2 linked regions of the Beijerinckia sp. 28-YEA-48 genome follow. The protein of the gene in region 2 interacts with the protein of the main gene of each other region in a pairwise test. Links are inferred from orthologs where the notes say so. Each region holds a gene or a part of one and is shown on either strand. Other genes may lie near its edges.

What was found. Proteins that work in one complex are often made in the same cells at the same time.
Region 1: the proteins of rlmB (region 2) and BLW50_RS11735 interact in binary tests that used the Escherichia coli proteins (3 or more experiments, as listed by UniProt). The link is inferred for Beijerinckia sp. 28-YEA-48 from one-to-one orthologs.

The regions. Positions count from the first base shown.
Region 1 is NZ_FNSI01000001.1:2,483,928-2,487,430, reverse strand. What follows is about bases 273-3,264. They hold BLW50_RS11735 (NAD(P)H-hydrate dehydratase), read left to right. Parts: upstream 273-1,011; coding sequence 1,012-2,517; downstream 2,518-3,264. Other genes in these bases: BLW50_RS11725 (multicopper oxidase family protein), read right to left, coding at 2,828-3,264; BLW50_RS11730 (YciI family protein), read right to left, coding at 2,514-2,789; nhaA (Na+/H+ antiporter NhaA), read left to right, coding at 273-1,003. In the rest of the region: more of nhaA, read left to right, coding at 1-272; more of BLW50_RS11725, read right to left, coding at 3,265-3,503. UniProt on the Escherichia coli protein: Bifunctional enzyme that catalyzes the epimerization of the S- and R-forms of NAD(P)HX and the dehydration of the S-form of NAD(P)HX at the expense of ADP, which is converted to AMP.
Region 2 is NZ_FNSI01000001.1:506,225-509,593, reverse strand. What follows is about bases 425-3,282. They hold rlmB (23S rRNA (guanosine(2251)-2'-O)-methyltransferase RlmB), read left to right. Parts: upstream 425-1,352; coding sequence 1,353-2,213; downstream 2,214-3,282. Other genes in these bases: BLW50_RS02355 (hypothetical protein), read right to left, coding at 2,250-2,801; BLW50_RS02370 (GlxA family transcriptional regulator), read left to right, coding at 425-1,036. Also shown: more of BLW50_RS02370, read left to right, coding at 65-424. UniProt on the Escherichia coli protein: Specifically methylates the ribose of guanosine 2251 in 23S rRNA.

The DNA.
Region 1 (3,503 bases), 2.0 Mb from region 2 along the record:
CTCGGTCTTGCACTGGATCAACGACGCGCTGATGGCGGTGTTCTTCCTGCTCGTCGGCCTGGAAATCAAACGCGAGTTCGCTGGCGGCGAATTGGCGACATGGCCACGCCGCGCTCTGCCAGGCGTGGCGGCGGCAGGCGGTATGATCGTGCCCGCACTCATCTATGTCGCCTTCAACTGGCAGACGCCCGCGACCTTGCGCGGCTGGGCTATTCCCGCGGCGACCGACATCGCCTTCGCGCTTGGTGTTCTCGCCTTGCTTGGCTCTCGCGCGCCGCCGTCTCTGAAAATTTTTCTCGCCGCTCTCGCGATCCTCGATGATCTCGGCGCCGTGGTCATTATCGCGCTGTTCTATACATCGCAATTGTCGCTCTGGGCGCTCGGCGGCGTCGCCGTGACGATGGCCGTGCTGGTGGCGCTGAACATGTTCGGCGTCAAGAAATTGTGGGCCTATCTGGTGCTGGGCGTCGTACTGTGGGTGTTCATGCATGAATCCGGCGTGCATGCGACATTGGCGGGTGTGCTGCTGGCGCTGACCATTCCCGGCGGTGGCGAAGCGGAAGAGGAACACGCGCCGTTGCAGGAGCTCGAACATCTGCTGCACGTGCCGGTCGCATTCTTCATCGTGCCGCTGTTCGGCTTCGCCAATGCCGGCGTCCCGCTCGGCGGCTTCAGCTTTGAGAAATTGTTTCATCCGATCACGCTCGGCATCGCCGCGGGCCTGTTCATTGGCAAGCAGCTGGGCGTCTTCGCCGCGACGAGACTGGCGGTCCGGCTCGGGCTTGCTGAGCCGCCGCAGAATGCGACGACGATGCAAGTCTATGGCGTCAGTGTCCTGTGCGGCATTGGCTTCACCATGAGCCTCTTCATCGGCTTGCTGGCTTTCCCTGATGCCGCCGATCTTGCGACGGCGGTGAAGATCGGCGTGCTGATGGGATCTATCGCCTCGGGTGTTCTCGGCGCTGTGATCCTGATCGCCGCCAAGCCGGCGCCGGCGGCCTGACCGTGTTCGTGGCGCTGGCCGATCAGCTCGAACTGTTGACGCCGGACGAGATGGCGCGCGCCGACCAGCTGGCGACCGCGGCCGGCACCGCCGGCATCGTGCTGATGGAAGCGGCTGGCCGCGCGGTGGCTGATCAGGTGCGGCGCGTGCTGCCCACAGGCGCGCGTCGCATCGTCATCCTCTGCGGGCCCGGCAACAATGGCGGTGATGGCTTCGTCGCCGCGCGTCTGCTGCGCGAAGCGGAGTTCGATGTCACCGTCGGCCTGCTCGGCGATCGCGCGAAACTGGCGGGCGATGCCCGCCTGGCGGCGGAGGCGTGGACGGGACGCTTGATGTCGGCCGGGCTCGTCAAACTCGATGAAGCCGATCTGGTGGTCGATGCGCTGTTCGGCGCAGGCCTGTCGCGCGATCTTGATGGCCGGGCGCGGGCCATCGTCGAGCGCCTGAATGCCTGGCGCAGCGCCCATGGCCGCAAAGTCGTCGCGGTCGATGTACCCTCGGGTGTCGATGGTGCAACCGGCGCTGTGCGGGGCGTCGCTGTCGAAGCCGATGCGTCGGTGACGTTCTTCCGCCTAAAGCCCGGCCATCTTCTGCTGCCCGGCCGGGCCTTGTGCGGCGAGATCACGCTGGCGCAGATCGGCATCGAACCTAAGGTGCTGGCGACCGTGAAGCCCGCTGCCCACATCAATCTGCCGGCGCTGTGGCGCGCGGCGCTGCCATCCTTGCAGGTGGCGGGGCATAAATATTCCCGTGGCCATGCGCTGGCCTTCTCGGGCGCCGTGCATCGCACCGGCGCGGCGCGATTGTCGGTCCGTGCGGCGCTACGGGCCGGGGCAGGGCTCGTAACTTTGCTGTCGCCACGCGCGGCGCTCGCGGTCAATGCGGCCCATCTCACCGCCGTGATGCTCACGCCTTGCGACAATGCGCGCGAGTTGCGCGAGATCCTCGCCGATCCTCGCATTAACGCGGTAGTGCTCGGGCCGGCCATGGGCGTAACGCCGCTGACGCGCGATCTCGTGCTTGCGGCGCTGACCTCCGGCGGCAGCCGTGCCGTCGTTCTCGATGCCGATGCCCTGACGGTTTTCGCCGAAGCGCCACATGTGTTGTTCGAGGCGATCGCCGCGCACGACGGGCCGGTGGTGCTGACGCCGCATGAGGGCGAATTCGCGCGTCTATTCTCTGGTGCAGGCAGCAAGCTCGAGCGAGCGCGACAGGCGGCGCGGCAAAGCCACGCGATCGTTCTGCTCAAAGGGGCAGACACGGTCGTTGCGCATCCAGACGGGCGCGCCGCGATCGCCTGCGATCTGCCGCCAACGCTTGCCACCGCTGGTTCCGGCGATGTGCTGGCGGGTCTGATCTGCGGATTGCTGGCGCAGGCCATGCCTCCGTTCGAAGCCGCCTGCGCCGCCGTCTGGCTCCATGGCGCCGCCGCACGTGTCGCGGGCGAGGGACTGATCGCCGAGGATCTGCCAGAGGCGATGCCCGTTGTGTGGAAAGAGCTGGCCGAGCTCTAACCGATCGTCTTTTCCCAACGCATCAGGCGGACCTCGTTATAGACGCCGCTGCTGACGAAGGGATCGGCGGCGCTGAACGCTTCCACTTCCGCGAAGTCTTGCGCATCGAAGACGATCAACGCGCCAACACGTTCGCCATCGGCAGCATAGATCGGCCCTGACTGCAGGAGTTTCGCCATGCCGGAGCGCAGATGCGCCGAATGGGCGGCGAGATTCTGAGCGCGCTCGTTTTCCTTGCCGGGCGCATTGTAGGCCAATCTAACGATGAGCATTGCAACTCCTGAAGCGTTTCGAGTGAATGGTGACCTGCTTACGTCACCTCGAACCAGCCGCCAAGGCCAGCCACCGCATGATCGAGAATGCCGCTGCCCAGGCGCCAGCGTCCTGGATTGTCAGCGACGAAGGCAATCCGCACCGTGCGTCCGGGCGCGACGATGACGCTGTCCCGCCAATAAGGCTCCCAACCATCGTCGAGCAGATGCAATTGCCGCATCACATGGCCGTAAAGGCGCATGACATGGGCGACGTTGGATTGGTTGAGAAAGCCCAGCGTCACCGGTGTTCCGCGTTTGACGGAGAACAGCGGCGGGTCGCTGGCGCGCATGATTTTGCCGTTGAGTTTCCACAGCGCCATCTCAGACGTCAGGCACGTGGCATTGCGCGGCGCCGGCACGCGTTCGATGATGAGATCGAGCCGCTTGGCGTTCTGCAGCGGGATGACGGGCCGCACCAGCGGGTTGAGCGGCGCGGATTTGATCGGCGGGCGCGGCTTCGTCTTTTCGCCCTTCGCCGCGAAACTGAGGATGGTTCTGTCGGTTTCGCCCGCCAGGCCCAAAGCGCCACCGCGCAGGATGATCTTCATCTCCTGACCTTCGGCGGGCATATCGAACATGACATCGAAACGGGCACCGGGGCCAACGGGAATGCTGCGCTGAACGGGTTCGAATTCGTCGCAGGTCTGCCCATCAATGGCGGTGATCATCGGT
Region 2 (3,369 bases):
TGTCTGCAATCAACTGAATACGTCATAAACGGACAAAACCAGACCGAGGCGGACGCGAATGCGCATGAAGGCAAAAACGATTGTGATGGTGGCGTTGCCTGGCGTGCAGCTACTCGACGTCTGCGGGCCTCTCGACGTCTTCGCCGAAGCGAACGCACAGACCGGCCATGAGGCTTATCGACTTATCGTCGCGGCTGGCGCGCCGGGTCCGATGCGCAGCTCATCTGGTGTTCAACTGATGCCGGACCGGATTTTAGACCGCGACTTCGAAGAGGCTATCGACACTCTTCTCGTCGCCGGATGCCCGAACGCGGCCGAGGTCCCGGCGGATAGCCTCGTTATCGACTGGCTGCGGCGACGGGCACCAATGACCCGGCGCTTTGGCTCGGTCTGCAGTGGCGCCTTCTTCCTTGCTGCGGCGGGCTTGCTCGATGGTCGGCGCGTAACGACGCATTGGGCGGTTGCCGAGCGGCTCGCGCAGCAGTTCCCCAACGTAACCGTGGATGAGGACGCGATCCTGGTCAGCGACGGGCCGCTGCGCACCGCGGCAGGCGTGACAGCGGGGCTCGACCTGGCGCTCGCGCTCGTCGAGGAAGATCTCGGTCGCGACATCGCCATGCGAGTCGCCGGCCAGCTCGTGATGTTTTTCAAGCGGCCCGGCGGGCAGATGCAGTTCAGCCGCAAGGGCGAAGCCATGCCGGCTGGTCGGGCCGCGCTACAGGAGCTTCAGCGCTGGGTCGCTGCCAACCCTGCGCTCGATCACAGCGTGGCGAACCTTGCCAAGCGCATGGATCTGAGCCCGCGCCACTTCTCGCGTCTGTTTCGCAGCGAGGTCGGCATCACACCGGCAACCTGGGTTGAAGAAGCGCGCGTGAGCGCGGCGCGGCGGCTTCTCGAACAAGGGAGTGAGGCGCCCAAGCAGGTCGCTGCGCATTGCGGATTTGCCGATGCCGACACCTTACGACGCGCCTTCGCGCGGCACGTCGGTGTCACGCCTGCAGAGTATCGCAAACGCTTCGCCGGCATCGCAGCTTGATGTAAACCGCCGATCCATTCACAGCCGAAGCTCTTGAGAATGGTGGTGGGGGAAGCAGGACTCGAACCTGCGAAGGCATAGCCAGCGGATTTACAGTCCGCCCCCTTTGCCGCTCGGGACATTCCCCCGGAGCCATCCTGTCCCGGGGGACTGGCGTGCCGGCCTAGGCCGGCTGACGGACCCCGCGAACGGGGCGTCTCCGTGTGCGCCGCTTATGGAAAGACGACCCGCGCCTGTCAACCCCTCGCGGGCCTTCCATTGCTTATCCGGGCCGCCCATGAGAAGAGACCCACCGAATTCACAGTGCGAGGACGGTTTGGCTAAAAATTTCAGCGGCAATAAAGGCGGCTCCAAAGGCGGTGAAGGCCGACGCGGCCCGAATCCCGAGGGCCGCCCTCCTGCGCGCCAGGGCCGCGGCCATCAGGAGCGCGGCAGCCGGTCGCACCCGCCAGGCCACCGCCCCGATCCCGATATCGTCCAGATTTTCGGATTTCACGCAGCGACCGAGGCCCTGAAGGCCCCGCGCCGTAAAATCGTCCGCGTCTATGCCACGGCGGCAGCAGCACAGCGCCTTGAACAGGAGCTGTCGGCCCGCAAGCTGACGCCGATCGTCGTCGAGGCCGAAGAGATTTCCGCCCGGCTGGCGCCCGATGCCGTCCATCAGGGCATATTGGTGGAGGGTCGCGCGCTCGAGCCGCTCGACATCACCGATCTGGTGCCGGAAGGCATCGTTCTCATACTCGATCAGGTCACCGATCCGCACAATGTCGGCGCCATCCTGCGCACGGCCGCTGCATACGGCGTCCAAGCCTTGATCACCACCGAGCGTCATTCCCCGGCGATGACCGGCATTCTCGCCAAGGCTGCCTCGGGCGCTCTGGAACATGTGCCGATTGTCAGCGTGGTCAATTTGGCCCGCGCGATGGAATATCTCGGTCGCGAGGGTTTTCTGCGCGTCGGACTTGATTCCGACGGCCCCGCCTCGCTCGAAGCAACGCCGCTGCGCACGCCGATCGCTTTGGCGCTGGGCGCCGAAGGCAAGGGTCTGCGTCGTTTGACCCGCGAGAACTGCGATGTCCTCGCCCGGCTCGACATGCCCGGTGCGATCCGCAGCCTGAACGTCTCCAATGCCTGCGCAGTGGCGCTGACCTTGATACGTGTCAGCCTCTCTCGCTGAAGTAAAAAGCGTTTCTACGGAAACGCGATTTGCCTATTAGCGCGCCCGCTTTTTGCCACGACGCGGTTCGCGTTCAATCGCCTGCGGCCGCATGTCGGCGCGTTTTTGATAGACGACCTGCGGCGCGGTGCAGCCGCCGGCACGCGCCACCGGCGGCGTAATGGCGCCCTTCATGCCGCTGCCGATAATGATGATGGTCGGCGGCACGCAAAGCGTCGGGACCTTGTAGTACCCGCCATATTGCAAGCCCGCATCGAGCGGCGGCTCTGAAGACATCTCCAGCGGTGGCTCAGCCAATCCGGACGGATAGACGCCATAGGCTGGGAAAGGCGCGCCGTAGACGAATCGACGCCCTGGCCACGGCCTATGAGGACCACCCATTGGCGGGCGGAACTGGCCCTGCATCGATGGCGGCCGATGGGCCGGCTGGACATGGAGCGCCGGCGCCGGCCCGATGCGCGGCAGAAGGGCGGGTGCGGGACGAGGCGCGGCCATGGGCGCGGCTGGAGCGGATTTCGCCCCTACGGCACCGGATAGGGCGAGCACGATCACGCCCATGGCAGTAGCCATCGTGGAAGAGGTTCGCATTGCAAACTCCGACGCGAGGTGGCCTCCTCGACACCATTCTAGCGCGATGAACCGCCCTGTTGGCAATTATCTTTTCGCCATGCCCATGGGCAGCAATCCGTGAAGGTCGGATACCCCCGCGCGATCACGCCACAATCGATCTACTGATAGTTGTCGTCTCCCTAGACTTTAGGCGAACAAGAACAGGCCGGCGCTCTATTCCACCCCCAAGAATAGGCCTGAAGCCTTGGTTCCGACCTGACACTCGACAAAAGTCGAGTGAATCGAAAATAGGACTGCGCCACAGCGATAAAATTACCTCGTCGCCGGACAAATCATACGCGCATTAGACGAAGTATTTAATCGTGATGCATGGACTTCGCGCAGCCCAGTCGTAAAGCAGATGACGCCCGGCGTCATAAGGCTGGGTTGAATCGAAGGTCTCGGGATCGCGGCGCACCAGCGCCGCCCCCGCTTCGCTTCAGTTGAAACGGCGTTCCGGCGCCATCGCCGAATTTCAAGTGGAGGGCCCGCACGCGACAGCCTGCGCACACACCAAGCCAGCCGTCGCCTGCGCGAAAGAAAGTGG